Regions from separate parts of the Sphingobacterium zhuxiongii genome, predicted to be linked through region 1. Evidence: riboswitches for the same ligand, from Rfam matches in the RefSeq annotation. Region 1 holds a riboswitch; the other holds the start of a gene.
The links. Region 1 has a riboswitch for thiamine pyrophosphate ahead of thiS (sulfur carrier protein ThiS). Riboswitches for the same ligand answer to the same signal wherever they lie in the genome.

Region 1 (16,665 bases):
TGCAACGATCAGTTTTGCTAGGTTTCCCCTGTCTATCAAGGGTCTACGAATGTGTAGTATAACGCCAAGTTCGAGTAATTGCCTCATCGTATTGACTTCTCCATCAATGGGAAATTCATTGCTGATAACAATCATTATAAATAAATCTCTTTTCCTGACTCGATGAACTCTTTAGACTTCGCTAGCATTCCTTCTTCTGTAGCTTCCCTTATTTCTTGTGTAATTTTCATTGAACAAAACTTAGGGCCACACATGGAGCAAAAATGAGCAACTTTAGCCCCGTCGGCAGGTAATGTTTCATCATGAAACTCTCTAGCCGTATCTGGATCCAACGAAAGATTGAATTGATCTTCCCAACGAAATTCAAATCGAGCCTTACTTAACGCATTATCTCTATATTGCGCACCTGGGTGTCCTTTTGCTAAATCGGCTGCATGAGCGGCCAATTTGTAGGTTATTACGCCATCTTTAACATCTTTTTTGTTTGGTAAACCAAGATGCTCTTTTGGGGTAACATAGCACAGCATTGCACAACCATACCATCCAATCATAGCTGCCCCAATTGCGGAGGTAATATGGTCATAACCGGGAGCAATATCGGTGGTTAATGGACCTAGGGTGTAAAAAGGTGCTTCGGCACATTCTTCCAATTGCTTCTCCATGTTTTCTTTGATCATGTGCATCGGGACATGACCTGGGCCTTCAACCATTACTTGTACATCGTGTTTCCAAGCAATTTTAGTAAGTTCACCTAAGGTTTCTAGTTCTGCAAATTGCGCCGCGTCATTCGCATCGGCAATAGACCCTGGACGCAAGCCATCACCTAGTGAAAAAGCTACATCGTATTGCTTCATAATCTCACAGATTTCCTCGAAATGCGTATATAAGAAGTTTTCTTTATGATGAAATAAACACCACTTTGCCATTATAGACCCCCCACGAGACACAATACCAGTAACGCGTTTCGCTGTCAGATGGATGTAGCGTAGTAAAACGCCAGCATGTATTGTGAAATAAGAAACACCTTGTTCTGCCTGTTCAATCAGGGTATCTTTAAATATTTCCCAGGTTAGATCTTCAGGGATTCCTTTTACTTTTTCTAGCGCTTGATAGATTGGCACTGTTCCGATCGGAACAGGAGAATTACGTATGATCCATTCCCGAGTTTCATGTATATTTTTACCGGTTGATAAATCCATGATCGTATCCGCTCCCCATCGACATGCCCAAACCGCCTTTTCTACTTCTTCTTCAATGCTTGAACTCACAGCGCTATTCCCGATATTGGCGTTGATTTTTACGAGAAAATTCCTGCCAATCACCATAGGTTCACTCTCTGGGTGATTGATATTGTTTGGGATAATGGCTCGTCCGGCGGCAATTTCATCACGAACGAAGGCAGGAGTTATTCTACTCTTTGGCGTTTGAGCGCCAAAGCTTTCACCAATATGCTGTTGCTCCATTCCAGGTGTAGCACTTTCGAGCTGCTCAATTCGTTGGTTTTCACGAATTGCAACATATTCCATTTCGGCAGTGATAATGCCTCGCTTCGCGTAGTATAATTGAGAAACATTGGCCCCCGCTTTCGCACGCATAGGGCGATGACTATAGGCAAACCTCAGTTGATCTAAACTAGCATCATTCAAACGAGTTTGACCGTAATCCGAACTGATGTTTGCCAAGATATCAACGTCTTCACGATCGAGTATCCAAGGTTCACGAATTCGATCGATTCCTTTGCGAATGTCAATGTTCTTTTGCGCATCCGTATAGGGCCCCGAGGTATCATATATCGTTATCGGAGGGTTTTCTTCTATTCCTCCTTTGCTTAGTTTTGTTGGACTAAGTGAAATCTCGCGCATAGCGACACGAATAGGATATAATTCGCCAGAAAGATAAATCTTTTTAGAATTAGGAAAAGCTTGCGTTGAAATTGTTTGTTCTTTCATATCGTATTTAGATTGGATTAGAAGTTAACCGCCTTGCGTTGCAGTAATGATGAGAATTTGATCTTTATCAGATAGGGGAGTATTCGGCCATGCGCTAGCTGGAATAACTTGATGATTTAATGCAACAGCTATTCCTTTTCGTAAAGTGCCGAATTCAGCCAATAGCAAAGCAGCTAAATTGGCAGGTATATTTTCGTAAAACTTGGACTGATTGTTTATTGTTAGTTCCATTCCTAAAATGTTTTTTTGGGTAAAAACTTTAGGAATGGCTACATCGATGCATACGGCACCCATGTTGACATCTTACTTTTCCCTACGCCAGTATGATCTGGATCAGGTTATAAGGGTAAAATCTCAGCCTACAACAATGTAGACACCCCTAAAGTCAAGACTAAATTAGACATATTTTTTTAATAAGCAATTATTTCTTCAATGGAGAGTGTAAAAGTGATATAAAAATGGATGGCAACTTGCTACATTTCGAGGGAGGCCTTCACGGGTGAGAAATAAGATTTTTACAGCGGCAATTATCGTCGTTAAATTCTCCTTTTTACTCTTTTTTTGGATTTATTAATCCAGATAATATACCCAGTAACAGGTAAACTAGCGCAGAAAAGGGAAATAATAAAGGCTAGTATTTTCGTAGGCCAACCTGCAATATTTCCAGTGTGCAAATCGAAGTTTAAAGACCCTAACCTTTCACCCGCTGTCTGCTTGTCATGACTGATGACTTTATCTAATGTCAAAGCTTTTTTATCGAAATAATACCACTTGAATTTGTTTGTCTTTTGTTCCTCTAGTCGGATTTGTATATCAAAACTTGCAGCATCTTCTTTTCTGAGGCGTATTGACATCATCCCAGAATTAGGATATGTTTTTAATAAATTGCTAAGCGCATCGTCTAAAGGATTATTACCCCATTGAATGTTGAGTGGCTCAATTTTTTCAATCGCAGTGCTACCTGAAGTAAGCTTATCAAGTTGATCGCCTGCCCAAGTTTTGAACGCCGGGAAGCTAAAGAACAAACCTGTGATTCCGATAAGAAGCCCCAGAATCAAGGAATAGAAGCCTATGATATTATGTAGGTCGTGATTTAATCTTTTCCAATTAACGGACCATTTTGGCCAGAAGCTTCGACTAATTTTATTGCTTTTCCAGCGCTTTGGCCACCATAGAATAACGCCGGTCAACATTATGAAAACAAATAGTACAGTCGAGTAGGCTACTAGCGGATGACCTATTTTCTTTCCCAATAATAGATTCATGTGCAATTGAAGCATTAATTGGAAAAACTCAGTTTTTGAGTTCTCGATAGCCAACACCTCACCAGTATAGGGGTTGACGAATACTCTCTTGGAATAAGTATAGTAGTTCCAGTGTCCGAATGCATTCTCATCTGTTGCTTGAGCCCGAAATATCCAAGAGCGGTTTTTTGCAGGGAATAAGTCCACACGTGATACTTTCTCTCCATCAGGAAGACTCTTGTTCGCAATTGCAGACAACTCGCTTAAACTTAGCGCTTGTGCCTGTCCTGGCGATACTAAAATATATTTTTGCGGATAGCAGATCAACTTCAGATCATCATGGAAGGTATAAATACAGCCGGTGATGCCGAGTATAAAAACGACAATACCAGATAGTATGCCCATCCATTTATGGAGCCAAAGGGATACTGTTTTAAACATTAAAATTTATAGTTAAGCGTTAATGAAGCCGTTGTGCCTGTTCCTTTGACGTATTCTGCATCTAATGCGCGGTATTGGCTAACTACTGGATAGTAATCTTTGTTAAATAGATTTTCTACCCCTAATCCCATTGACCATTTTTGATTAAATTGATAAGAGCCAGCTAAATTAAACATCGACACAGATGATACAGAACCTTCAGAGCTTTTATAAACGCCTTTGTCATTGACAGCAAAGCGATCTCTCGAGCCCGTATAAAGCCAATGCAATTGTAGGTTTAGCTTATCATTCGGTGAGTAATAAAGATAGGCTGTCGCTTTTGAAGGAGCGATTCTTGAGCCGTTTAAGTATGTCTTTGTACCATTATCCTGCTCAGATTTACCTTCGACATAAGCGTATGTTGCTCCGACAGTCCACGTCTTATTTAAACGAGCATCTAGTGCAATTTCGTAACCTTGTACTACCTCAGGTAAGCGTTGTGCAACTAGAATACCATTTCCTTGATCTACTAGTTCTACACCCAGTTTGGAATCACTATAGTAGTATGCCGCGGTGAGGTTAAAGATGCTATAGTGACTGGAAAATCCTATTTCGTAGTTATTGGTGATTATCGGATCAGTTTTTATACTATCTAAATCACTGTCAGTTGCGCGTCGTACAATACGTCCAAGCTCATTGATGGCAAAGCCCTGCGAGAAACTTACGAAAGGATTGAAAATCTCGTATTTGTTAAATCGCAGTCCTGCGTTGAAGGTGGCGCCTTTGTAAGGTATCTTAGCCCCTTTAACGGCAATACTTCCTTCATTATTGGGTCCAGATGCTATCGTATTAAAATCGTCGATCTTCACTGTGGCATTTTCATACCGAACCCCGCCTTTCAAAATAAGATTTTCGACAATATCCAATCTCAATTGCGCATAAGGTGCTAGATTAAACATATTCATATGTGGAATATAGACGCGTCCATCTGTTAAATCTTGATCAGTAACATCGTTTAATAAATCCAATCCATAGGTCAATTCGGCTGCTGATTTGAAAATCTGGAATGGCGTATTTAGATTCAATCGAACGCCCTTTTTCTCGGAGTTAATCTGTGTTTGACCGGGGCCAAACCACGCTGTTCCTTTTTCGACGTAACGATTCATGGAGCGAAAGGTATTATAGTACAAAGTGGCTTGCAATGAACTTTCTCCAAATATCCCCGACTTGTTATAATTAATCATTGCATTATGATTATAGGGAGTTCCCGTCGGTTTACCTGGATCTACACCTTTGATGCCAATAGTAGGATTGAGATCGTATTTACCGGTTTGACTGATGTATTTAGCGTGTTGGTTACTGTTATAATAATTGTAAGAGGCAACGATAGAGGAGGTTGAATCGATGTCGTAGCCTAGTTTGATAAAGGCGTTGTTTTGGTAAGAATTGGATAAACCATCTGTCTGACCTAAGGGTAGCCCATCAGCATCCCGTTGCAGACCGGTATAATCTGTCGATCCACTCAGCGTATAACTAAATTTGTTTTTGCGTCCGTACAATAATTGTGAGAACTTGTAACCCATAGTTTCATCACTATGAAGTGGGTTATTGCCGACACGAACACTACTTATACCTTGGATTAACTTCGATTCTTCAGGACTCTTTTTTGTGATGTAGTTTATGATACCTCCTGCAGAACCATTTCCGTAGATGGAGGTCGCTCCTTTGATAACCTCTACGCGCTCAATGACGTTCGGGTCAATTGTACGAATGTCTCTCGCACCGTTCATCAAAGGTGTCGATTGTGGGATACCATCTATAAGTACTAATACCGCACGGCCCCTTAACGTTTGTCCGGAATTGGTGGCTTTATTTGTAGCTGTTCCCAATCCGGGAACCGTGGCGCCAAGAATATTAGATAAATTGTTGTTGATTTGACTTTGCGCCTGAACTTCCTTTTCAGTTAAAATGGTAATGGAGGAGGGGACAGTTGACAAGTGTTCTGGTTTTCTGCCGGCAGTCACAACCACCTGATCTAACTTGTTCTTATCGGATAGTTCAAAAATGAGACTGTCTTGTGTACCGAGCGCTGTAATAGTCTTCGTGCTTGTACTATAACCAATGTAAGAAGCTTGAATTCTATAAGGAGCTTGATAGGTACTTAAGTCTAAAGTTATTTGCCCATTGACATTAACATACCCTACATTTTTATTGTTGACTAGAATATTAGCATGTGCTATAGGCTGTTTATTTTGATTCTGCACAGATACGTTGAGAGTTTGAGCAACAACAACTTGAGAAATAACGGCAAAAACTATAAGGAGTCCAATTTGGCGCATATAGGGTAGATGTTTGTTTATTTAGACCAATTTTAAATTAGGCAAATGTATAAAGTATTTGAATAATCAAAAAAATAAATTGAAATTTTTCTTAGAAAGTGAGCTTTAGCACATCCATTTTAAACAAATACCTTATTTTAGAGTATATTTCTTTTAAAACCAATTTGGTTAATAAATCGCAAACAATGACAATAGAGCAGGTTATCAATAATTTCTATGAACTACCCCCAGAATCATTGGAACTGCTTTTAAGTCAAATGGATCGTGTAACGTATCCCAAAGGCTATATCTTATTGGAATCCGATCGATTAGAACGTAAAGTGTTTTTCTTAACTAAAGGCTCGGTGAGAGCGTATTCACCTCAACCTGATCAGAACATTACTTTTTGGTTTGGACTCGAAGGAGATATCGTATTATCGATGCGCAGCTATGTAGAGAATTTGAAATCCTATGAAGATATCGAACTGATGGAAGATAGCACGCTGTATGCTATTGGAATGGAGACATTGAAAAGTCTTTATCAAAAGGATATTCATATCGCCAATCTTGGGCGAGTCATTGTGGAAGGCGAGTTGTTGAAGATGGAAAGACGATGGATTTCTTCCCAACTTAAATCTGCAAAGGAGCGCTATGAAGAACTATTGATGGAGTCGCCTGCATTGTTACAGCGAATACCACTAAAATACATTGCTTCATTTCTTCGTATGACACCCGTCAGCCTGAGTAGAATTCGAAAAGAGAAGTAGTTTTTATTGAATTTTAATTATCCCAGGATAATTTCGAGCCGAATTGGAGCACGTATTTTTGCAAGGTTTTCAAAATTTGTAAAGCATAAGAGAGCATCATGAATACAATAAAGAAATTATCTTTTAAGGAACTCATCCCGAATTCAACTTGGATTCGATTAGGATTAATATGGTTGGTTGTTGTTGGTTTTACCTTTTTCGGTCACGGTTTAGTGAACGAGCAAATGAACAATATGACCGCCATCTGCATATTTGGAATATTGCTTGCAACTATTATAGGCGCGGCATTTGGCGTCGTTAAGGAAGCCGACGAGTTAGCTCATAAGTTAGGGGAGCCTTACGGAACCTTAATTTTAACACTTTCCATAGTTTCAATCGAGGTGATTTTAATTGCCGCTGTCATGCTTGGACCAACGGATAATCCAACGATTGGTAAGGATTCAATTTTCTCGGTGATGATGATTATTATGAACCTTGTGATGGGCTTATGCTTATTATTAGGTGGATTGAAGTTCGGCGAGCAAGAATACAACGTCCAAGGTGCAATGGCTTATCATAGTATGATTATTATGCTAGGAGGGATTTCGATGATGCTTCCAAACTTTATTGTAGGCGCTGGCGATGGAGCCTTTAGCACGATACAGGCAATTATCCTTTCCGCTTTAGTCGCTTTATTGTATGCCGCTTTTCTATATTTTCAAATGACTAAATATAGTCATCATTATGTTCAACCAGCTCTGGGCAAGATGGAGATTCGTTTTGCAGAACTGCAACAAGAGAAAATGTCGGACGGTGCCGTGAATTCACAAAAATCCGAATCCAATACATCGGAGATTATCATCCGTTCAATTCTGCTACTTGGAATGATACTACCTATTGTTTTATTATCACATCAAATGGCGGTAGTTGTGGATTATGGAATTCAAGCAGCAAAACTACCAATCTCTTTGGGAGGCGTCTTGATTGCTATCATTGTATTTACTCCGGAATCGATGACAGCCGTAAAAGCCGCATTAAACAATGAATTTCAACGTGCCATTAACTTATGCCATGGAGCATTTGTTTCTACCGTTGGATTAACTGTTCCTGCTGTATTAATCGTTGGTTTGATATCTGGGAAGACGGTACACTTTGGTTTGTCAGGTGCAGAAACCATTATGTTCGTATTAACTCTATTACTGAGTTTGATGACCTTTTTAGGCAGAAGAACTTCACCAATTGTAGGATTAATGCACATCGCGCTATTTATTATATTTATGATGTTGATATTTAATCCTTAGATTTTAGTTTTGCGAAAAAAGATTAAGGTTAAAGAATGTTAATAGACTAATCGATAATTCTCATAATTGTATATCTTAGCTCAGATGAATCCAATACATATATGAGAATTTCTATCTTTTTCTTGATCTTTTTTTCTTCAATATTCTCTGCCATTGCACAAATTAAGATTGTCGATAGCTTGAGTAATAATCCAATTTCGGGCGTTAATATCTATACGGATGCAGGAATGTTAATAGGCTCTTCGGATTTAAATGGTTGGGTGTATTTGGATTCTTTGTCGGACTATCAGTCAAAAACAATCACCTTGAATCATATTTCTTATTTAAATCTGGAGATTTCCAATGCAGCATTTATGAAGTCTAGCATTATTCAAATGCAAGCTCGAAGTGTTGCTTTAGAAGAAATACAAGCACTAGATCGTGAAAAATATGACTACGTTGTTCTGAAAGGTTATTTTAGAGAATATGAAACCTTCAATAATCGTTCTCGTTATTTATACGATGGTATTATAAGTTACTACATCCCGATTAATAAGAACAAAGGGAAGACGAAGATGGAATTGCATCAATATCGTTTGTTCAGTAACAAGGAGGCAAACAAAGAATTGAAAGATACGCAAGGATCATTAATGTATCTCAAACCTTCTGTTGCTGCAATTCAAGGGAGGAGCTTATTGGAAGCCGTTGGAAAAATAAAGGGCGCAACTCTAACGACTAATGGAAATCGGACCGTAATCGAGAAGGAAGGTTTAGCGATGGGCTATGCGCAAGTAGGAGCCGATGGAAATACACAGGTTTTCTATAATGTGCTCCCACCAGGGAAGAATGCTCATGTTAGTTTTTTTAGGATACAAATCGACGTTAACAAGGTCACAAGATCAGAATCCTATCACGGGAAAAACTTCAAAAACCCATCTATTGTCGATTTAATTAGTCGAGTATCAACGGTGTCCGGGTCGATGAAACGACAAAAGAAGCACGGACATATGCCAAGAGATTACTCATCTGAATTCTACGTGATGGAACGGAGCTTTTTAACAAAAGAACAGTACAAGCAATCAAAACCCAATGATAAGCGTTGGATGTTTTTGGAAGAAAAAAGTAGCTATACTGAAGAATTTTGGAAAGATCTTGATCGCTACAATATTCCGCCTTTAATGAAGAGTATATCGAATAAAATTGGTTCTGAATTAACGTTAATGAATTAGTTTTTAGCGATTAAGAGATTGACGTGTTGCACTTGGAAGTTGTTGGTAATGTTGAAGGTAAACCTGCGAGAAATGATGTGCATACTTAAATCCGCTAATATAAGCGATCTCTTTAATATCCATGTCGCTGTGCAACAGTAAATGATGTGCGTGTTGAACACGCTGTTTCCTTACATAGTTGATCACCGTATCGTGGAAAAGCTCCTTGAAAGCATTCTTTAATTTATTCTCGTTGATCCCAAACTGACGGGCAATGTTTTTCAGTCGAAGCTCTTGTTGGAAATTGCAGTCTAGGTAGTTCTTTATATGTGCTAGAATATTTCGGTCCTCTAAGCGCCATCTCGATTCTGTCGAGACTACATTATTGTCTTTAAATGCCGAGAAAATCAATTCAAGGGTCTTTATTCGAATAAATTCTTTCGCAAACTCATCTTGATACTGGTGATTCAATAATTCTTGAATCAAAATATGTTGTTGAGGAGTAATCTGACGCGCATTATGGAAAAAACTAAAATGTCTTAAGTTACAATGGTCCCGTATTTCTTTTTCACTTAATCCCTGCGAACTTAGAAATGCTAAGATGTGATCTAGAGGAATATGAATATCTAATACTTTTCGAGACGTTGAATAATGTAAAACTCCTTTCGCGTTAGGGATATAAATAAACTGATAGTGCCCGCTCGGGATATCAATTTTTTGCTGATCTGCACTCCTAAATTTGGAATCACCTTCAATCTCAAATTGTAACTTGATGAGTTCCTGTTGATGTGCGATAGCTAACTTAAAAGGAGATTTTATATTCCATTCTTGATAGCAAATGGTAATATCGTTAATATTTAGCGTTTTCATTGTCCCGTTGACAAATTCGTTGTTCAAAATTCGAAAATGATAACCGCTAACGCAATCTACATTAGAGATAGAGTCTAGAAGGTTCGAAAACGAATTTACTTCGTAAAAATGCTGTATGCTAATGGTCTTCAAAATATCCGTTTTTTGATATAATAAAATTCGCAATTTGATATTTCCTGGTAACCAAAACTAATACATTTGCTCCATTATTTATAATTGTTCTAAATAAAAACAATATATGCAAAGTATTTACACCTTTAAAAACGTCAACATTTTTCAATTACTTTTACTCTTAATCTGTCTCCCGATTCTTGGTTTTTCACAACAGAACGGCAAGATTGAAGGAGAAATTTTTACAATAGATGGTCTTCCATTATCTTATGCTTCGGTTAATTTAAAAAGTACGGCATATGGAACATCTGTAACAGCAGAGGGACAGTATTCCTTTTCTGCGCCTGCTGGCAAGTATGTTTTGATGATTACCTATGCAAACTATACAGTTCGCGAGATACCTGTTCAGATTCAGAATGGACAAACCACACAAGTCGAAAAAATCACTGTTCCTTCGCAGGCCAATCAATTGAGAGAGGTAATCGTTTCGGATATTCAAAAGAATAAGTTCGCTAGGAAAGAAACGAATGATATTTCAAGAATGCCCTTGGCAAACCTTCAAAACGCACAAGTCTATAGTGTAATAACTAAAGAATTGGTTCAAGAGTTGGGAGCTACTGATTTCAATGCCGCTATGACTCAAGTGGCAGGTGCAGTGGCTAGTAACGGTGTGAACGATAGCGGTAATGAAGTATTTTTACGTGGATTCAATGCTAACGTGACGATGCGTAACGGACTGCCAAGCAGTCCTAGAACAGCTGTTGAAATATATAATGTGGAACGTGTTGAAGTGATAAAAGGTCCCTCAGCGACTTTATTTGGTGCGCAGGTAACCTCTTACGGTGGAGTAGTCAATTCAGTAACGAAAAAACCATTTGAATCGTTTCGCGGTGAAGTTGCTTATACGACAGGAAGTTGGGGAATGAACCGTGTGACAGCCGATATTAATACACCTCTTAATAAAGACCGTACAGCTCTTGCTAGATTTAATGTCATGGGCAGTACCCAAAACGGATTTCAAGATGCAGGTAAACAGCAAGCAATGGGTTTTGCAGCCAGCTTACTATTTAAACCGAACGATAGAACAACGGTAAGCTTTGATGCTGATATCTATGTTCCGGAGAAGACCTTGTTAGCGTATATTCGAAATACAGAAAAGCTTTCATACGGTACGATGGACAAAGTCCCGCTGCCCTATAATCGTGCTTTATTGAGCGACGATATCACAACCTCTCGCGCCAATATGAACATAAGTACGGAACTTGCATATAAAATTTCCGACCATTGGGTTTCAAGAACATCATATCAGTTCAATCAAAGCGGAGACAAAGAGTCGATCTTTTTTGTTCCCACCTATTTAAATGACTCGCAAATATTAAGAAGATATCGCATTTTCGACCGATATAGTTTGACTTATAATTCATTACAACAAAATTTTGTTGGTGACTATTTCGTCGCCAATGTAAAGAATACAATGGTTGCTGGTGTTGATTATTCGTTCTACAAAAATACCGACCAAAGTATGTCCCCTGCATTTCTAACGTTCGACACTGTAGGTATCGCAGATCCATTTTGGACGCCAATTTCTAGAGCTGATATTGCGAAATCGCGTGGCGAGCAAAGCCCAGGAGATTCGTATAGTCGATCTGGTAACAAAAATCTAAGGGGATACGTTTCCAACGTAACAAACATAGCAGATCGCCTTTTCGTTATGTTGAGCTTAAGCGTAAACCATCATATGAGTGATGATGCTTATACTTTTACACCAAATAAAGACCCTAAGAAAAATACTGCAACAACCTTGGAGGGGTATGAACAAACTTCCGTTTCGCCGAAACTGGGACTGGTGTACCAGCCAATTAAAGGCCAGTTGTCCATCTTCGCTAACTACATGAATAGCTTCCGAAATATGGCTGCATCACAAGGCTTAGCGAACGATAATGACTTAAGCATACAGCCCGTTTTGATGAATTGGAAACCTGAAAAGGCGAATCAATACGAATTCGGAGCAAAAGGTGAATTCCTCGATGGAAGAATCAATAGTTCATTGAGTTTTTACAACATTGACGTCACTAATTCGCTTCGCTTAGTTTCTGCAGACGTAAACGTTCAAGATGGCAAATTAAGAAGTCGAGGAGTTGAATTTGACTTTATTGCGAATCCGATTAAAGGTTGGAATATTATTCTCGGCTACGGTTACAACGACATTAAATATGTTAAGAGTATTGAAGCAAACATGAATAAACGTAAAAACTGGGCACCAAAAAACGTTGCTAATATTTGGACCTCGTATAAATTTTTACAAGGGTCTCTTGAGGGTTTCGGTTTAGGTGCAGGAGCTAATTACGTGGATAAGGTATATTTAGATATACAAGAAGTGTTTGCCGTACCTGCATATACTACATTCAATGCGACAGCATTCTATGACAAGCCGAAATACCGTGTGGGAGTTAAATTGAATAACCTTGGAGATATCAAATATTGGGATTTCTATGGCAAAGCTCAAAAGCCATTTGAAATATTAGCAAATCTATCATTTAAGTTCTAAATATTATACCAAATCTGCTGGATGTTGATAGGCATCCAGCTCCCTAAACCAATAAGACATGGCAAACTTCAAACTTAGATCGACAGGAAATGCAGCAGCGGCGGGCGTGCCCGCGAAGAAAAAGGGAAAATCATGGTTTTCTAAACTAAACGCATGGTTACATCTCTGGCCAAGTTTAATATCCGGAATCATACTGGTTTTCGTATGTATTACGGGAACTTTGATCGTCTATTGTGATGAGATATTGGAATATAGTGCCGGGGAGGCTCGCTATGTTGAAGTCGGAAGAGAAAAAGCATCCGGGGAAAAGATTGTCGAATCGCTAAAGCAATATGATCCTAACTATCAAATTGCGCAGATGGTGTTTTTTCAACAAGATAACCGCAGTATTCGTATCCGAGCATTTCATAAGTTGACAAAAAAGCTAACCTTCATCTATATTAATCCTTATACCGCAGAGGTTTTGAAATCAGATTCTAATGCGCACTTTTTCTTTGTTACCGCTCATTTACACTCATCCGTACTTGCAGGCGAAATGGGACACTGGATTGTCACCATTTCGACCATAATATTCGCCTTGGGTTGTATAACCGGTTTAATCTTATGGTGGCCTAAGCGTTGGACAAAGAAAACAAGAAATGATTCCTTCACGATTAAATGGAAGGCAAAGTTCAAACGACTGAACTATGATTTACATAATGTCTACGGATTCTACTCACTTCTACTGTGCTTTGTTTTAAGTGTAACTGGGATTTTTATTTTCTTCCATTCGCTAAGTGACGGATTGAGTAAGGCTTTTGGTGGATCGGGAGAGCATGTTGATCACATTATGCCAAAGTATGATGAGAATCGAAAGTCGCTCGACGTTGCTACGTTTGCCTACCGAGTACTTGAAAAATATCCAGAACAAGAAAATGCAGGCATTTGGGTTTCCGAACGCACTAAGTCTGGTGCCTTCGTATTTAATCTAGGAGTGGCAGGTTTAAAAAGTACTGAAAATCTCGCTATCGAAGCTTATGACCGCTACACGGGTGAAAAACTCCATATAGAACGACCATATATTATTCATGAAAAGGTAGATAATTTCATCTGGCAACTACACATGGGACAATGGTGGGGCCAATTTGGGAAGTTATCTACTTTTCTTGCAGGTATTATAGCTACTTCGTTACCTGTCACTGGGTTCCTCATCTGGTGGGGTAGAAGAAAAAAGAAAAGAAGCACAGTACAAAAGCGGGAGCTTGTCAAAAACACAGAAATAGTAACGAACGCATCGATATAGTGTCACAATAGATATTTTATTTTTTTTCGTAACTCCATTAATTATTATGAAGATCCGTTTCAAATTGTTAGCTGTATTCTTTTTTCTTACTTTTCACTGTCTTGGACAAAAGATAGTCGGAATAAAAGGGCTTGTTGTCAATGACGTACATGAGGCACTTGACCAGGTGAACATTAGCCTTACTAAACCAGGGATGAGGCCCATTTCTATCGTTACTGATGTCCATGGACAATTTCAACTGGAATTGACACAAGGCACCTATCATATTAAGTTTTCTTATTTAGGTTATGAAGATTATATCCGTGAGCAGCTCATAATCGAATCTTCCTTACTTGACTTAGGACAGATTATGTTGAAGTCCTCATCAAAAGCATTGGATGCTGTTTCCATCCTAGGGAATCGACCGCTCATCGAGCAAAAATCTGATAGATTGGTAATCAACATAGAAAATACTGTTCTTTCGGATGGAATGAACGCTCTGGAAATTTTAAAACGTGCTCCAGGAGTGAAAGTCGATGAGGATGGAAATATAAGTATGCGCGGGAAATCCGACGTTGGTATTCTCATCAATGGCAAGCTTTCCTATCTTTCGCAGAAAGAACTGGTTACCCTATTACAGGGTACTTCATCTACATCATTAAAATCAGTCGAATTGATTACGAACCCTTCGGCGAAATATGATGCTGCTGGAATGGGTGGATTGATTAATCTGCAGTTGAAAGATGGTCAAAAGCCTGGTTTTAATTTAGCGGTTAATACGTTTGGCGGTGCTGGGAGAAAGGAACGATATGGTGCTGGAGTTAATTTCAATAGTCAACATAAAGTGATTAATATTATCGGTAGTTATGACTATGCCTACAGAGGAGAAGAAGAATTCCGAACATTTGATCGATATTTTTCAATACTACCCACAGAGAGCCTTGCGCGGAAATCAAAGCAGTATTCCCAAACTAGTGAACCCTTAAACACCAATAATGCAAAATTTGGCATGGATGTACAGGTCTCCGAAAGCCTTCAGTTAGGTGTATTATGGTCTGGTAATTTTGGAACTTATAAAAACCTAAGTGAGGGATATAACAATGTCTTGTTCGAGGATAATCGTCTTATCTCAAATTCGTTAACAGACAATAGTAATGTTAGTGAGTGGAATTCCCATAATATCAATTTGAATTTGTTGCAAAAGATAGGGAAGAAGGAACATGTACTTGCCGTTGATTTCGACTACATGGATGCAGATTTTGATGCGAATCAATTACTTGTGAGCAGATTCCAAAAAACGGATTTCGAACAGCCCTACACCTCTCAACGTAAGAATACAACACCTTCCTTAAGTAAGTTATATGTGGCAAAAATTGATTATTTGCACCATATTGCTGAAAAACAACGTGTAGAAATAGGATGGAAGAGTAGCTGGATGGACGCAGACAACAACGCAATAAATGATACATTACGCGGAAATGAATGGGTGGCTGATCTTGGGACTAGCAATCATTTTTTATATGAAGAGCAAATTCATGCGGGTTATGTGAACTATCATTTGGAGTTAGAAAAGTGGAGCTTAATGGCAGGATTAAGAACAGAGCACACGAGAGCAAATGGTAATCAATTAACGAACAAAATGATTAGTAAAAGGGAATATACCAATCTGTTCCCAAGTGGTGCAATAGGATTCAAACTCAGCGATAATCATCAATTCAGGTTTTCATATAGCCGTCGAATCAATCGTCCTGACTACGAAGATTTAAATCCTTTCCGATTTTATGTAGATGCGTTTGTATTTTGGGAGGGGAACCCGACCTTGCAACCTGAGTTAGCCAATAATTTCGAACTCAGCTATTCACTGCAACAAAATCTGCATCTTTCATTATTCTACACCGATGTCAAAGACGTTATGACGAGTGTGCTGACGCAATTGCCAGCACAGAATATCACGATTCGAAGTTTGCATAATATTGAAGGCTATCGAAATAAGGGTTTCAATTTAAATTACTCAATTTCCCCCGTGAAATCCTTTCATAGTATTAATAATGTAACGCTACATGAGAACCACTATTTTGGCGCTTTCCGTAATGAAGTGATTGATAATAGACAGTGGTCTGTAAATGCAATTAGCAGTAACACGGTCAGATTTCCTAAAGAATGGTCGCTCGAGGTGATTGCTGGATACCAATCTCCGCAGTCAGATGGTGTTTTCAAGCAAAAATCATCAGGGTATGTTTCAGCTGGAATTATGAAAAAATTATGTTCCGATAAAATGAGTGTAAAAATAGCAGCGAATGATCTGTTTAACACTCAACGCTATCGTACAGAGTCATTCGCAGGAAACGTGCGCATGGATCAACACTTTAATCTTGACAGTCGAACATTCCTATTGTCGCTATCTTATAAGATTGGAAGCAATGGGAAAGCATTTGATAAATTGAATCGCAAGAGTGAAGAACAGGGTCGAGTGCGTGGCGGAAACTAAATATTAGCGTAGAATTGTAATAGAGTTTCATTCATAGGTGTCAAAGACGGCAGACTTTCGATAAGAAATTCTGCCTCTTGATTTTATGGAGTCGCTAGCTTTAGCGGCTCTTTTATTTTTGTATCTCCTACATCCCTTTCACTTCCCTTTCAGACCCAATGGTTAACCGTTCTGAATTGGGTTAGATTTGGATTTGATTTGGTCGAGATGAGGTAGGGCTTC
Region 2 (16,665 bases), 1.9 Mb from region 1:
TTGATCGCGGCCTGTCTTAGCAAGGAGGAAATCAAAACGCTTTCGAGCTATGCAAAATCATTAGGCTTGAATGTGCTTTTAGAAATCCACAATGAAGAGGAATTAGGCAAAAGTTTATTTGACACCATTGATGCCATTGGCGTGAACAACCGAAACCTAAAGGATTTCGTCGTATCCCTAGATCATTCTTATGATCTCGTTGAAAAAATACCAAATCAGTATATCAAGGTATCGGAGAGTGGAATTTCAGATCCCAACACGATTAATGAATTGAAGAAAGCCGGATTTCAAGCCTTTCTTATTGGTGAGAACTTTATGAAAACTGAAGACCCAATGCAGGCAATTCAAGACTTTACTGACCAAGTCAATAAGGCATAAAAAGTAAATTAAACGAAAGAATTAAGAATGGACAATCAGTTACAATTACCTTACAGTAATTAGAATATTCGACTGTTTCATTCTTGCTTTGTTTAAAATAAAGCTTGCCTCGAGACCTTCTTCGAAACTATTGAACATCCAACAATTCAGTGTCGAAGAAGGTCCGAAGCAAACTAAACAATAAACCTAGAAGAACGCACAGCATTTCACTTGATTGTCACTTGAATCTACAATCTCACATCCCAAAGAGCTACTACATTTGAAAATCAGAATTTTGCGTACCTTTGTAAAAATTTTTGAATAGCATGTCGGTAAAGATTGGTGAACATATTGATTTAGGGGAGTTTCCATTGCTTTTAGCACCTATGGAGGACGTTAGTGATCCCCCTTTCCGTTTTGTTTGTAAACAAAATGGGGTTGATATGATGTACACTGAATTTATCTCTTCGGAAGGGCTTATTCGTGATGCAGCGAAGTCGAGACAAAAATTAGACATCTTTGAGTATGAACGACCTATTGGTATTCAAATCTTTGGATCTGATATCGAGCACATGCGTCAATCATCAGAAATTTGTTCAGCTGCAAATCCAGACTTAATTGATATCAATTACGGTTGTCCTGTAAAGAATGTCGCTTGTCGCGGAGCAGGCGCGAGTTTACTACAGGATATTGATAAGATGGTCGCTATGACCAAGGCAGTAGTCGAGGCAACTCACCTGCCTGTTACTGTAAAAACTCGTCTAGGATGGGATGATAGCACCAAGAATGTTTATGAAGTTGCCGAGCGACTTCAAGACATTGGCATTAAAGCACTATCTATCCATGGAAGAACACGCGCACAAATGTATAAAGGTCAGGCCGACTGGTCGATGATTCGCGATGTGAAACGCAATCCGCGCGTTAAGATCCCCATTTTCGGAAATGGAGACGTGGACTCTGTGGAAAAAGCAGCAGCTTGGCGCCAGGAATATGAAGTTGATGGCATTATGATTGGTAGAGCGTCAATCGGTTATCCATGGATTTTCCGAGAAGTTAAACACTTCTTTGCTACTGGGGAACGCCTAGAAGGGCCTACCATTGCAGAACGTGTAGAAGTTTGCCGAACACACTTAACGAAATCTATCGAATGGAAGGGTGATAAGACCGGAATTTTCGAAATGAGACGACATTATGCCAATTACTTTAAAGGCATTCCAAACTTTAAGGAATATAGAATGAAGCTCGTTGAGCTAATGCAATTCGATGACATTATCGAGGTTCTCGAAGAAATAAAACATAATTTTACTGAGGAAGTCGCTTAAAAAGCGACTTTTTTATTTCCCTCTTTTTAGAATACTCAGGATAACGCCTTTCTCCAAATAAGCGACGATTGCCAAGAAAGCGATAAAGAGTAAATTTCCGAACCAAAAATGTAAGTGGAAGGCTGCAAAAGCGAGCGCTACGGCGCCTATCATATAGATAGAAATCTTCTTAACATTGTAAGGAATGCTATAGTTTTTCTGTCCCCAGAAATAAGAAAGACCGACCATCAGTAGATAGGTGATTGTCGTAGACAATGCCGCACCTACGTAAGAATAAGTCGGAATCAACGTGAAATTCAAAATGATTGTTGCGATAGCCCCTATACCAGAAATGTATAAAGCATATCGAGTTTGGTCTGACAATTTATACCAAACCGATAAATTCATGTATATCCCTAACAAGACATAGTTTAACAACAATACCGGTACAATAAATAACCCTGACCAATAATCCTGATCTCCGCCTTTACCACTCGGTATAAAATGTTTCAACCAGTCTATATTTGCACACAGCCCCACCATCACTAGCAACATGACAATAACAAAGTATTCCATGATCGTCGCATAGGTTTTCCTAGCATTCTCGTTTTTCGAATAGCTAAAGAAAAATGGCTCCGCTCCTAACCGAAAGGCGGTCACAAAGAGATTTAGAAATACAGCAATCTTTGCTACGGCACCATAAATACCCAAATCACTTTCCCCTCGTTCTCCAGGAATTAATCGAGGTAGCATCATCTTATCTAAATTCTCATTGATGATGAAGGATATATTTGCAATTAAGATCGGAAAGGTATAGCTGAGCATCTGTTTTATCAGTGTCTTATCGACATTAAATCGAAAACTAATCATCTGTGGAATCAGCATAATCAGTGTCACGACAGAAGCGATCAGATTTGCGATAAACACATTCCCTAACCAACCTTCTCTAAACCAACCGGACGTAAGAGCTTTCCAACTCGGATATTCCTCAACCAGATAAGGCAATAAATAAAGGAAAAACAGCACGAAAAACACATAAATTAAGATATTGCCAACTTTAATTAAGCCATACTTAATCGGTCTACCTTCTGCTCTAAGCTTAGCGAATGGTACAACTGCCAGTGCATCTGCAGCAAGAATTACAGCAAAATACTTAACGTACATGGCATAATCAGCAACATTCTCTCCCTCACTTAACCAATACCCAATGGGATTCGCAAAGGTCAATACTGTCAATACAAATAAGGCACTGCTAATAATTGTTATAAAGAAACTGGTGTCAAACACTTTTTGCTTGTCCCCTTCCACTTTTTGGAGATAGCGGAAATAGGTGGTCTCCATACCAAACGCAAGGATGGCATTGACAAGGGAAGCATATGCGTAAAGATTGGTGAATACCCCATATACTGCTGTAGCGAATTTCTTCGTCAGAAAGGGGGTCATGATAAAACCAAGCATACGGGATAATATGGTTGTTAATCCATATATCGCAGTATCGCTTATAAATCTCTTTACTACCGACACCTTATTTCACTTTTTTGATGGCTTCGAAATTCGAAAAGCCTTTAAGTTCTGTAGACTCTGTAACCTGTACTTCTTCTACTTCTGCATCGTAAGGGCCTTCTTTACAGAAATCCAAAAGAAAATCTAAAGCTAAGGCATCTCCTTCGGCCTCTATATAAACTGCCCCGTCTGCTTGGTTAAAGACAAAACCTTTAACCCCTAACTGATCGGCAACTGCTTTTGTAGAGGCACGAAAGTACACTCCTTGTACTTTACCCTTAACCAAGATGTTCAAATGCTTCATGGTTACAAAGGTATAAGAAGAAATAGAAAAATCTATCGGATTCGCTTAACTTTAATTTTAGGATCCAATTTAAAGCTTTCCATCCCCTCAAGTAGTACTAAGCCTGGTTTTTTACCTTCTTCTAGCGACCCTAATTCATGATCGATATTTAGGGCTTTGGCACCATTGATAGTCGCCCATTTGATCGTTTCATTGAAATCAAGATGTGGATATTCAGCATGAATAACTTTCAACTCATCCAAGATATCTAAAGAAGTGTTGGAAGCTAAGCTATCTGTACCGATAATAATTTCATGACCTCCCAAAAGGAAGTTTTCCACCTTTGGTAGCTTGTTCTCAATATAAAGATTCGCTTTTGGGCACAAGCAGAAATATACTTTACGGCCCATACGATCTACAAAGTCAAGATCTTTGATTGACGTATAGGTATTATGAACTAAGATTAGTTTGTTTTTCGTTGGTATATACGGTAAAAAGGATTGCAATGAGTTTCTAGCTTGAGCACGGAAACCATCAACAGACAGCTTCATTTGCTTATAGAAATCTAGAAATTCACCCTTATTGTATCGGAACAATTTGTTCTCCTCATCGCTCTCCTGGTTATGGATACTAATGATATTATCCTCGCCAACGACCTTCTTAAAGGTTTTAAAAAGAGTTTTTGAGCAAGAGTAAGGTGCGTGAGGTGTAATTGAAGATCGTTTGTAGTCAAAATGGAATTCTATTTCTTTGGCTTGATCGATACGTGATTCTACATCAGCATCAGCCAATGCCATCACTTCCACAAAGGTATGATACTGAATTGGGCTGTTTTCTTTGACTTTCGCAGAGACCGCCGAATTTGCATGATCACCAACAGCCTGAATACCGTTTTCATACATGGCTTTATCTGCCGCTTCCATCGCCTTGTCAACCGATTTCTCTTTCGCTCCGCGCTCATTCATCACTTTCATCAGGAATTGAGGCAAGCCTGTATGTTGAGGAACAAGTCCTTCCATATGAGAAAGTTCAAGATGACAGTGTGCATTTACGAAGCCAGGAATGAGGGCTCCTTTTAAGAATTCTACTTTTGAATCGTCGACTTCACCTTGGTTGTAAATCCCCTTAATTACTCCATGGTCGTCCATTGCTACGATTCCTTTTTTTATTGCAGGGCCAGTTACTGGAAATACAATATCAGCAGCATAATACTTCATAAATTTTTAAAAACCGTTTTTTAAGTTAGCGTAATTCACCCCTGAGGGTTGTATTAGAGCCAATTTACAAAAAAATCAATATATGTTAACTAATAAAATAATAATTACAAATTTGTTACAGTATCGCTTATATTTTGTTTAAAGCTAATAAAAGGTTAGTTTTGTATTATCAATTAGGGGTGCCTTGTTGTTCGACAACACAAATAAAGGCTGAGAATATACCCAGCATACGGTTCCATGAATCGTTGCGTACCTGATCTGGATAATGCCAGCGTAGGGAAAAGGGAGGTTAAATAAATGCTATTGTAACCCCTTGCAATAGTGAGGTTTAACTCATTTACACACAAATTAACATGTTAAAAAAGGTATGGGCAACAATCGCCTTTTGCCATCTGATTATGTGGAGCTTTGCTCAACATGCATTGACTGTAAGAGTCATCGACAAAGATCAAATCCCGTTAGCTGGAGCTACCGTTAAATTAGGCGAACAAAGCGGCACAACGGACCCAAATGGAACACTCGTTTTTAGAAATTTAACGACAAAAAAAAATTTATTACAGGTAACATATATAGGTTATCAAAATTATGTTAAGGAGGTCAGTGCTAGCGAACAATCCCAAATTATCGTTCATCTAAATGAGTTCTCCTATGTTGCGGAAGAAGTTTTTGTGACTGCCACTCGTGCCAAAGAAAACGCAGCAACAACTTTTAAAAACATTAGTAAAGAGGATATTCGCAAGAATAACCTTGGTCAAGACATTCCTTTCTTGATTAACCAGACACCTGGCGTCGTTGTAAGTTCAGACGCTGGCGCTGGAATCGGTTACACCAGCATGACTATCCGAGGCTCGGATAATGAGCGCATCAATATTACCTTAAATGGTATTCCCTTAAATGACGCAGAAAGCATGGGTAGCTTTTTCGTGAATCTACCGGATTTCGCATCTTCTATTCAAAGCATCCAAGTACAACGTGGTATTGGTACATCGACAAATGGAGCCGGTGCATTTGGTGCTTCCCTGAATATCCAAACAGATGCCATGGAACCGGAGCCCTATGCTGAACTAAACAACGCATTCGGATCATACAATTCTTGGAAAAACACCTTAAAAGTAGGTACTGGATTAATTAATAATAAATATGCATTTAATGCACGCTTATCCCGTGTCGTTTCTGATGGTTACATCGAACGCGCTAGTTCGAACTTAAAATCCTTCTATGTTGATGGAGGACTCTATACAGACAAGCACATCTTAAAAGCTACTGTTTTCTCTGGAAAAGAAAAGACCTATCAATCATGGTATGGAACACCTGAACCTTTAATTACTGGCGACTATAGCCGACTGGAAGATTACGCTGCAAACATGGGACTATACAGCCCGGAAGAGATCAGCCGACTAAAAGATGAGGGAAGAAAATACAATTACTATACTTACGATAATCAAACGGATAACTATACGCAAACCCATAGTCATTTACAGTATACCTATGCTGCGAATGATAAGCTAAATTTAAATGGAGCGCTACATTACACACGCGGAGCAGGATATTATGAGGAGTTTCGTCCAGATGATAAATTAGCTCATTACGGCATGGCGGATGTAACGATCGGCTCAAATACAATTAAAAATTCGGATCTAGTTCGTCGCAGATGGTTAGATAATCATTTTTACGGGTTAACTTACTCGGCAAATTATAAACCAAGTAGTGCGCTTAACTTTATTTTTGGGGGCGCATATAATCAATATCGCGGTAAGCATTATGGCGAGGTAATTTGGGCAAAGTATGCGTCCGACAGCAATCTTGGTGATCGTTATTATTATAATGAAGCTGATAAAAATGACTTCAACTTTTTCGCAAAGGCAGATTACAAGTTGGAAAAATGGTTATTCAACATTGACTTACAATATAGAAACCTTTATTATCTTGGTGAAGGAGATGATGACAAAGTCAAAAACCTATACTTTAAAGACAATCTCAACTTCTTTAACCCCAAAGTTGGTGCTACGTTCTTTTTAAATTCGAACAGCAATTTGTATGCTTCTTACGCCTATGCTAGCAAAGAACCTAAGCGCTCCGACTATGTAGAGAATCCTTTAAATGAATTTCCAAAGCCTGAGAAAATGCAGGATATTGAAGCGGGCTATCGCTTCAGGAATCAACAATTTAATATTGGTGCGAACGCTTATGCGATGTTCTATAAAAATCAATTAATCCCAACCGGTGCGCTGAACGACGTTGGTGCCGCCTTGCGTCAGAATGTTGACGATAGCTACCGAATTGGCTTTGAATTAGATGCCTCCTGGAATATCAGTCCTCAATTCGTATGGGGAATTACCGCAGCATTGAGCCAAAATAAGATTAAGAATTTTAAAGAGAAAATCTTAGTCTATGACAATGAAAATGATTGGAACTATGTTGGTGAAGAGGAAATCTTTTATAAGTCGACGACAATAGCGAAATCACCTTCAACCGTCCTGTCAAATATATTCACCTACAAACCAACAGAAGAACTTTCCTTTAGTTTATTAAGTAAATATGTTTCTAGAATTTATCTAGACAACAGCACTGCCAAGGAAAGAAGTATTGACCCTTCATTTGTGAACAACTTCCGGGGTATTTATACCTTCTCTGCATTTGGAATTGAAAGAATAGACTTAAACCTAGCTGTAAATAATATATTCAACAGTAAGTATGAGACAACGGGATATACTTGGGGACAAAAATTCGAAAGTAAAGGAACCCGAGATTATTATAATTTCTACTATCCACAAGCGGAAACTAATTTTATGTTAGGCTTGAATATTCGTTTTTAAGGATTGGGAATTCGCTTTAAACTTTATATTTTTAGCGAATGCGAGCAGTAATACAACGAGTAAGCCATGCTAGTTGCACGGTAGATGATCAAATCACGGGCAAAATTGAGCATGGCTTGCTTGTACTTATAGGTGTCGAAGATGAAGACTCCACAAGCGATATGGAATGGTTGGCTCAGAAAATAGCTAATCTGCGTATCTTTTCCGATGAACAGGGATTGATGAACAAATCCGTTCAAGATATTGACGGAAACATCCTTCTGATTTCACAATTCACCTTATTTGCGCAAACAAAAAAAGGTAATCGTCCTTCTTTTATTCGAGCGGGAAAACCGGAAAAGGCAAAACCAATGTATGAGGCCATGGCTCAGTATCTACGCGATTTGCTACGGAAAGAAGTTCAACTAGGGATATTTGGCGCTGACATGAAAATCGATTTACGCAACGATGGTCCAGTGACAATTATGATGAATACAAAAGACAAAGACAACTATTAATAACCTCGATATGACAATAGCAGAAGCACAAACAACCGTTGATAATTGGATTAAAACAACTGGAGTTCGTTACTTCCATGAATTAACCAATACCGCCATGCTGATGGAGGAGGTCGGAGAAGTGGCTAGAATAATGGCGAGACAATATGGTGAACAATCGTTCAAATCGTCTGATAAGGAAGTAAATTTAGCCGATGAGATGGCAGACGTTTTATTTGTTTTGATTTGTCTTGCAAATCAAACTGGAATTAACCTCACAGATGCTTTAAATAAGAATCTCGACAAGAAAACAAATAGAGATGGAGAACGACATAAAAACAATGAGAAGCTGAGATAGCTTCTCATTGTTTTTATGCCTATTTGAACTCTATTTCTGCGAACAATGGTAGATGATCCGAAGCTTCGTTTTCTTTACCTCGCTTATAGCTTTTCCATTCGAAATCCACATTATCCAAAAGCATAATGTAGTCAATCTCGCTGTGCGGATTTATATTAGGGAATGTCGGCCCGTTCGAACTTACATTCCTTTTGAAAAACTGCTCTAATACTTTAATAGATTCTGAATTAGGCTTTGCATTTAGATCTCCAACGAGAATTAATGGGCTACTATAAAGCTCCGCTAACTCATTGATAAAATGCGCTTGAGCAACTCTATTCTCTTCATGCAAATCAAGGTGTGTATTCGCTAAAGAAACACGTTTACCGTTCGGAAGTTCAACATCAATAATGGCTAAAGAACGGTTTTCACTTGCAACAGGCATTGGAAGATCATATCTCCTCTTCCCAACAATCTTATGCTTCGATAGAATTAAAGTACCGTAGTATCCTTTCTCTAAATTGATTCCCTTAGAAAAGTAGTAATCCATATTGGTTAATTCAGCTAGCTTTTCCGCCTGATTGACCATCTCTGAACGAGATACATTGATATCAACCTCTTGAATCCCTACAATATCTGCTTCAGATTCGATAATCACCTTAGCTATCGCTGGCAAATCAATTATATTTGGTTTGGCTGGTGGATTCCCATGATGGATATTATAACTTAAGATTTTCACAGTCTGTGCGGTACCTCCTAAGGATAGGCTTGCAAGGATAAATAGAAAGAAGTATTTCATATTTTTTGATAAAGTCTGAAGGTAATTATATTCAAGTAATAATGCCAAATTTAATATCTTTAACACATGAAACTATCGAATATCTTTTACTTATTATTCATTAGCTTTTTTCTTAGTTCTTGTGCGTCAAAACAAAATACGGTCGAAGAACAACAGGAATTTAGCAATGGTGCTGTAGTGACCGCACATCCTATCGCGTCTGAAGTTGGAGTTGCTATTCTGAAAAAAGGGGGAAATGCAGTAGATGCGGCTATTGCCGTTAAATTTGCACTTGCTGTAGTTTATCCAAACGCCGGCAATTTGGGTGGCGGAGGTTTCATGGTTTATCGCGATAAGTCGGGGTTTGTCAATTCCTTAGATTTCCGTGAAAAAGCTCCTCAGAAAGCTCATCGAGATATGTACTTAGATCAAGCTGGAAATCCTATTACGGATTTAAGTCTTTACGGTCAATTAGCCTCTGGTGTACCGGGCTCGGTTGCTGGTATGGACGAAGCTTATAAGAAATACGGCAAATTACCTTGGAAAGAATTACTTCAACCAGCTATAGAACTCGCATCAAAAGGATTTCCAATTACTGAACAACAAGCCGGAGAATTCAACCGCTATCAAGAACGGTTTAAGAAGCATAATCCAAATGGCGCAGCAATCATTCGCGAAGCTTCGTGGAAACCTGGGGATTTGTTTATTCAATCAGCACTGGCTGAAACTTTAAAGCGAATTGCAGAGCAAGGTCGCGATGGATTCTATAAAGGCAAAACTGCAGACTACATTGTTGCAGAAATGAAACGAGGTAATGGAATCATTAGTTTGGAAGATTTAGCAAATTACCAAGCGGTATGGCGTATTCCTATCGTTGGAACATATAAAGGCTATAAAGTTACTTCAATGCCTCCCCCATCTAGCGGAGGAGTTGCATTAATGGCCTTATTACAATCAGTAGAAAAATATCCATTAGCAAAATGGGGCTTCCAGCATGACAGCACCGTTCGCGCGATGGTAGAAGCAGAACGCCGCGTATATGCTGATCGCGCAACTCACTTAGGAGATCCTGATTTCTATCGTGTACCAGTTAACGAACTGACAAATGCGAAGTTTAATCAAGAACGAATGGCGAAAGTAAGTTTAAAGAAAGCAACCCCTAGCGATCAGGTAAAAGCATCAAAATTCCCTGGATATGAATCAGAGGAAACGACACATTATAGTATCGTTGATAAAGAAGGAAATGCAGTCTCATTAACAACAACGATTAATGGTTCATATGGATCTTTAGTTTGGGTTGAAGGAGCAGGCTTTTTATTAAACAATGAAATGGATGATTTCTCTGTTAAACCAGGCACACCAAACATGTATGGTTTATTGGGCGGAAAGGCAAATGCTGTAGAACCTGGAAAACGTATGTTGAGTGCAATGACGCCAACAATCATTGAAAAAGACGGCAAGTTAAAGATGGTCGTAGGAACACCGGGCGGATCAACTATTATTACATCCGTATTCCAAACTATCCTCAATGTACTAGAATTTGACATGACTGCTCAAGAATCTGTTAGCGCTGCGAGATTCCATCATCAATGGAAACCCGAATACATTGATGTTGAAGAACAAGCAATCGACTCGAAGACTAGAGCAAGTTTAGAAAAAGATGGTTATAGTTTAAACAAAAGAGGTCCTATTGGACGTGTAGAGAATATTGTAGTATTGCCAAACGGTAAACTACAGGCTGGAGCTGACCCTAGAGGTGATGATAAGGCCGCTGGTTATTAAAGAATAAAGGGCTGTCAATTGACAGCCCTTTATTCTTCTAGAAATTTATCATTTATCTGCTTATTTGCCTTAGCTCCTAGTACTTTTAAAGATTCAACTTTCTTGATTACATTTCCAGGCCCTGAGGATAGCTTCTTCATTGCATCCTCATGTTTCCCAGATGCCTTTTGAAGGAAAAGCTGGAGTTGATCCATATCATCTAAAAAGCCAACAAACTTGTCGTAAAGTAATCCTGCTTCCTTGGCAATTTCCAATACATTCCTATTTTGTCTTTCTTGTTTCCAGATGCTAGCAATTGTTCTCAAAGTCGCTAATAATGTAGATGGACTTACAATTACGACACGCCTATCCCAGGCATCCGAAAACAGTTCAGGTTTATGATTAACAGCTAAACTCAATGAAGACTCTATCGGAATAAACATCAGCACAAATTCAGGAGATACAATCTGATATAAAGATTGATAATCCTTGGCGGAAAGCTCCTTTACATGATTCTCGATAGATTGAATGTGTTGTTTGATAAATAGAGATCTATCTTCATCTGTATCTGCATTAATAGCACGTTCATAAGCAACTAACGATAACTTTGAATCAATGATCAAGTGCTTTTCATCAGGAAGATGTATTACCGCATCTGGCTGAAGTCGCTTTCCCTCACCATCAATAATAGCAGCTTGCAGTTTGTATTCTTGATCTTTCAACAAGCCTGATCTTTCCAAGACACGTTCAAGAATCACTTCTCCCCAATTCCCTTGTCTCTTATTATCCCCTTTTAGCGCTTTTGCGAGATTATTTGCTTCATCCTTAATCTGCATACTCTGCTGCATCAATTGCTCCACCACACCCTTTAAAACACTCCGCTCAGCAGACTCTTGCTGGTAGGTCTTCTCTACTTTCTCCTCAAAAGATTTAATCTTCTCTTTTAAAGGGTCTAAGATTAAGCTGATATTCTCTTGATTTTGCTGAGTGAACTTTAACGTCTTTTCTTCAAGAATTTTGTTTGCTAAGACTTGGAACTCGATATTGAACTGTCTTTTCAGATTCTCAATCTCCACTTTCTGTTCCGCGAATTTATCTTGCTGCGCTTGCAGATAAGCATTCGTACCTTCTAGTGTTCGTTCAATTGCTTGACGATTACTAACTTCTAAAGACAACTCCTGAAGCAATCTATCTCTCTCTCCAGTAATTATCCGTTCTCTTTCCTGTAGTCTTCCCTGCTCTATTTGCAATTGTTGCTGGTCATACACGATCTTTTCATGAACAGGCTTACTAATCGACTGTCCATTACGCCAAAGCGCATAGGCAATGATGACCAGCAAAATAAAGATGATCACTAAATACAAACTCTCCATTTCAGTTAATTAAATAAGGCTACTATTGTAGTTTTTGATGTGTTTTCCACCATAAGTCTGGCATTTCGCCTGACACGGCTAATTGGTAATCCTCATATCGACAAGGAACTAGATAAAAGCGTTCATTGACTGATTTTGAACCAAAATATGGGACCTGCATCCACCAACGATCTGACTTTTTACTTTTAACAAAGACCAACTCATAGTCTTCGGCCTCTAAAGTCGTACGATAGATCATGTAATTTGATTTAGGATACATTGGAGCATCCTTTTTACGACCATAGTAACCATCGACAAAACACCAAATCATTTGGGAAATCAACATTGCTGTTTGTCCCATTGGATCGAAGCTTGGATTGTATTCGTAAAAACCTACCGAAGAACATTTATCCGACATACCTGCATATCGTGCTAACTGGCAAGCTTCATCACCATATAGTCCATTTGGACCCGCGTTCGCATTTCCACCTGCCTCAGACGCACGGATAGCACTAATATCGAAGCTAACCATATCCGCAGATCTTATGATGGGTTCCGCTTGATCCAATTTACCTGAAAAAGCCCCTAAGCGCAAAGCGCTAAAAAACAGCTTATCATACATATTGATCGATTCTTTGCTCACCAAATATGTCTGATAGCCAATATTGCTTAGGTTAAAAAGATAATCTGGTTGGTGTAGAATGATATGATTCAGAAAAGTATTTGAATTTAGACTGGTATTTTCACTATAGTCCTGATCTAAATCGAATTTTGAATCAATGATAGCGACTTCAACCCGCTGCTCTAGATTTTCGTAGGCAGTATATTGTGCATAAGTCAAATCATGCCCTCCTCCAATAAGGATCGGTAGGATATCATGTTTGATTAATTCCTCTAAGACTAATTTAACCGCAACGTAAGTATCCTTTATTGTTGCACCTGCTCTGATGTTTCCTAAATCAACAACCTTAACCGGGTAATCGCCTTGATAAAGTTCATATAAATGGCGTCGAACTTGATTTGCTCCTTTAGCAGCCCCCTTGTTATTCACTGCAGCACGATCTTCCTCTATTCCGATGATGGCCATATTAGGCTTTTCATCGGCATCAAAGAGCTCAGGAAAACTATCGATATATTTTTCGATGGTCTTACCAAACTGAGAATTATAGTAAGTCGTTTCTTCACCTAGATCAGCTAGGGAGATGGGGCTTAGAAAGTCTGCTAATGTCATATATTGCGCTATTGCTGAAAGTATTTGTTTCTACTTCCTTGGATTTTAACAAAGATGCATTTAATAAATAAAAATTACTATGATGAATTTATCAACAAAAAGTTAGGAAGTCTGTTCTTTAAAGAGAATTCCCGGATAAAATAATTACTCGAAAGTCAGAGGTACGTCCCAAAAGGACTTGCATAGGACTATTCAATAGATTATCTTTGAGTTCAGTAATTTTCAACAATAAGTTAGGCGTGATTTTAGTTACAGGTGGCACAGGATTTTTAGGTTCAACAGTTTTAAAACACCTTATTGACGGCGGTGAGAGTATTATAGCATTAAAACGTGCTACTTCAATTATTCCCGACCACTTAAAGTCCTCTTCTTTAATACAATGGGTAGATGCAGATATTACTGATTATTTTGCGCTGGAAGATATATTCCCTACTATCCAACAGGTATACCACTGTGCCGCGAAAATCTCTAATCATAAGGAAGACGCACAGGAAATGTTTCAAACAAACATTGAAGGCACTAAACACATCGTCAATCTATCCTTGCTATATCAAGTTCGTTTAGTTCATGTAAGTTCGATCGCTGCCTTAGGCACGAATAAACTCGGACTACCCGTTAAAGAAACTGACAAATGGGAATACAACCGAAAAACTTCTAACTATACCCAGGCGAAATACGACAGCGAAATGGAAGTATGGCGTGGTATTGTTGAAGGGTTAAATGCTGTTATCGTCAATCCTTCAATCATTATGGGAGTTGGTCCTGGAGAAAATGGCTCAAGAAGTATCTTTGAAGTTGTAAAAAAAGGTAACAAGATTTATCCATTAGGATCTGTTGGTGTTGTAGACGTCGATGATGTCGCACAAATAATGATCAAGTTGATGAACAGCAATATCTCTGGTGAACGTTTCATCCTTAATTCCGAAAACATAAGTAATCAAGCATTACTTACCAAAATAAGCGATTACATGCAGAAGCCTCGGCCGAGTATTGCTGCTAGTCGTATGCTTCTTTCGATGGCCTGGCGACTTTCGAAACTAGCATCTTATATAAATGGTAAGCGACCGACCTTAACCAAGGATGCGGCAAGAGCAGCCAATAAAAAGCTTGAATATGACAACTCTAAGATTACTAAGACGCTAGGTATTACATTCAAACCTTTGGATACGACCTTGAAAGAAGTAATCGACACCTATTACTCGAAAACAATCTAAACAACAACAAAAACCGTGAAAAATTACTACATCATTGACTTCGACAGCACATTTACGCAAGTTGAAGCTCTAGACGAATTAGCACGAATTTCATTAGAAAACAATCCCAATAGGGAGGCTATCTACGAGGAAATAGAACGTTTTACCAACCTAGCTATGGAAGGTAAGATTTCATTTCGTGAGAGTCTTGCAGGGCGTGTAAAATTATTGGAAGCAAATCGCGATCACCTAGCTAAATTAATTGTGCATTTGAAGAAGAAGGTTTCCAAATCCTTCAGCCGTAACAAGGAGTTCTTCAAGGACAATTCAGATACTGCTTGGATTGTATCCGGTGGATTTAAAGAGTTTATTACGCCAGTAGTAATGCCTTATCATATTAAAAAGGAAAACATCTATGCCAATACTTTCAAATTTGATGAAGAAGGGAATATTGTCGGTTATGACGAACACAATCCACTTTCCGATGAAGGGGGTAAGGTTAAGCTCTTAAAACAATTAGAAATTCAGGGCCGCATATTCGGTATAGGTGACGGTTACTCTGACTTCCAATTGAAAGAATCCGGATTGATTGAAAAATTCTATGCATTCACTGAAAATATAGCAAGACAGTCTGTTACTGATAAGGCAGATCATATTGCACCTAGTTTTGATGAATTTTTATACGTAAATGACCTACCAAGAGCTATCTCTTACCCTAAGAATCGCATATTATGTCTTATTGTAGGTGATGTTCCTGAAATTGCTGCTCATATCTTAAAAAGAGATGGATTCTCAATCCGTGTAAAGGAAACGTTTGAAGAGAAATATACAAAAGATGTCGGAATGATCTTATTAGGTTCAGATATCAGTATTTCTGACGATCAATTGGCAAGGGCAGATAAGCTGAAAACCATTGGTTTTTTAGGCGATGTTAAAGGACATGTTTCAAAAACAATCTGTAATGAAAAAGGGATTGTTGTATTCGATGATAAGAAATTGAAGAAAAGGAACTCTGAATTTATACCACGTCGTATGGCAGATTTCATTAATAATGGAGATACAGATCAAAGCCGTAACTTCCCTAATATGTTATTACCAAAGCTTACGCGTGCGCATCGCTTACTGCATATTCACAAGAACGTTCCAGGAATCATGGCACAAATAAACAATGTGTATGCAGAGAATAACATTAATATATTCTCACAGTTCTTAATGACACGTGGTGATATCGGTTATGCAGTTACCGACATTGATGCCGCATATGACAAAAAGATTCTGAAGCAGTTGAAGCAAATTGAAAATACGATAAAATTTAGAATACTTTACAAGTAAAAAATAAAGGGGCTTTCCAATCGGATAGCCCCTCTTTTTTAACCATTTCTAGTTAAGGTTATATGAATGAATCTTCCTTCTATGATTCTCGAACTTTAAGAAAGAACGTGTCTAAAAAGCTAGTGTTAATCTTTTGACCAATAATCTATATCATTAGCCAGTTATATGCTTGATTAAGCATTACAGGGAGTAAATAACGAAATTGAGTTAATCATAGCTTCTTAGACAACGTAATTTCCATTATGTTAGAGATCTACGATCTGTTACTCCATCAACTTTTCAATGCAAGCATTTAAGTTACCTTACGTTAATAAAACGTGCAATGCAGGGCTAAATTATTTAGATAGAGATCCAATTTGCAATTTGTGGACTATATTAGCCTAGTAAATAAAATGTTTTACCTGGAGTAAACAGCAAATCGATCGGTACATCCCATTCGTTTACATCCTCAATAATTTCCACAGGTTCAAAATATGCGATCCCTAATTTGATAACTTCCGCTTTACAGGTTGCCAGAAAACGATCGTAAAAACCTTTCCCATAGCCCACACGGTTACCCTTAATGTCAACCAACAACAACGGAGTCAACACGGCATCAATTTCCTTAGCCTCGATTTCTTTTGCTCCGCTAGGCTCTGGAATACCCCAGTCATTAACCAAAAGCACAGTGTCCGGTTCAAGTTGATAATGTCGAAGCTCATTGGTTTGAAAGTTGGATATGGAAGTTA

Region 2: another riboswitch for thiamine pyrophosphate. It lies ahead of GFH32_RS16105 (TonB-dependent receptor); the one in region 1 lies ahead of thiS (sulfur carrier protein ThiS).

The regions. Positions count from the first base shown of each region.
Region 1 covers NZ_CP045652.1:1,369,793-1,386,457, forward strand. Annotated here, with positions in the region: gene GFH32_RS05985 (thiamine phosphate synthase) at 1-87, opposite strand, end outside; gene thiC (phosphomethylpyrimidine synthase ThiC) at 135-1,949, opposite strand; gene thiS (sulfur carrier protein ThiS) at 1,974-2,180, opposite strand; TPP riboswitch at 2,243-2,340, opposite strand; gene GFH32_RS06000 (PepSY-associated TM helix domain-containing protein) at 2,486-3,634, opposite strand; gene GFH32_RS06005 (TonB-dependent receptor) at 3,634-5,952, opposite strand; gene GFH32_RS06010 (Crp/Fnr family transcriptional regulator) at 6,138-6,698, shown strand; gene GFH32_RS06015 (calcium:cation antiporter) at 6,797-7,978, shown strand; gene GFH32_RS06020 (hypothetical protein) at 8,080-9,186, shown strand; gene GFH32_RS06025 (AraC family transcriptional regulator) at 9,190-10,035, opposite strand; gene GFH32_RS06030 (TonB-dependent receptor) at 10,274-12,694, shown strand; gene GFH32_RS06035 (PepSY-associated TM helix domain-containing protein) at 12,753-13,976, shown strand; gene GFH32_RS06040 (TonB-dependent receptor domain-containing protein) at 14,023-16,443, shown strand.
Region 2 covers NZ_CP045652.1:3,800,344-3,817,008, forward strand. Annotated here, with positions in the region: gene trpC (indole-3-glycerol phosphate synthase TrpC) at 1-378, shown strand, start outside; gene dusB (tRNA dihydrouridine synthase DusB) at 684-1,679, shown strand; gene GFH32_RS16090 (oligosaccharide flippase family protein) at 1,692-3,182, opposite strand; gene GFH32_RS16095 (acylphosphatase) at 3,184-3,465, opposite strand; gene GFH32_RS16100 (amidohydrolase family protein) at 3,498-4,661, opposite strand; TPP riboswitch at 4,827-4,958, shown strand; gene GFH32_RS16105 (TonB-dependent receptor) at 5,015-7,477, shown strand; gene dtd (D-aminoacyl-tRNA deacylase) at 7,516-7,974, shown strand; gene GFH32_RS16115 (nucleotide pyrophosphohydrolase) at 7,985-8,311, shown strand; gene GFH32_RS16120 (endonuclease/exonuclease/phosphatase family protein) at 8,331-9,089, opposite strand; gene ggt (gamma-glutamyltransferase) at 9,156-10,850, shown strand; gene GFH32_RS16130 (DNA recombination protein RmuC) at 10,880-12,202, opposite strand; gene GFH32_RS16135 (formimidoylglutamase) at 12,225-13,412, opposite strand; gene GFH32_RS16140 (NAD-dependent epimerase/dehydratase family protein) at 13,619-14,626, shown strand; gene GFH32_RS16145 (HAD-IB family phosphatase) at 14,642-15,937, shown strand; gene GFH32_RS16150 (5-formyltetrahydrofolate cyclo-ligase) at 16,313-16,665, opposite strand, start outside.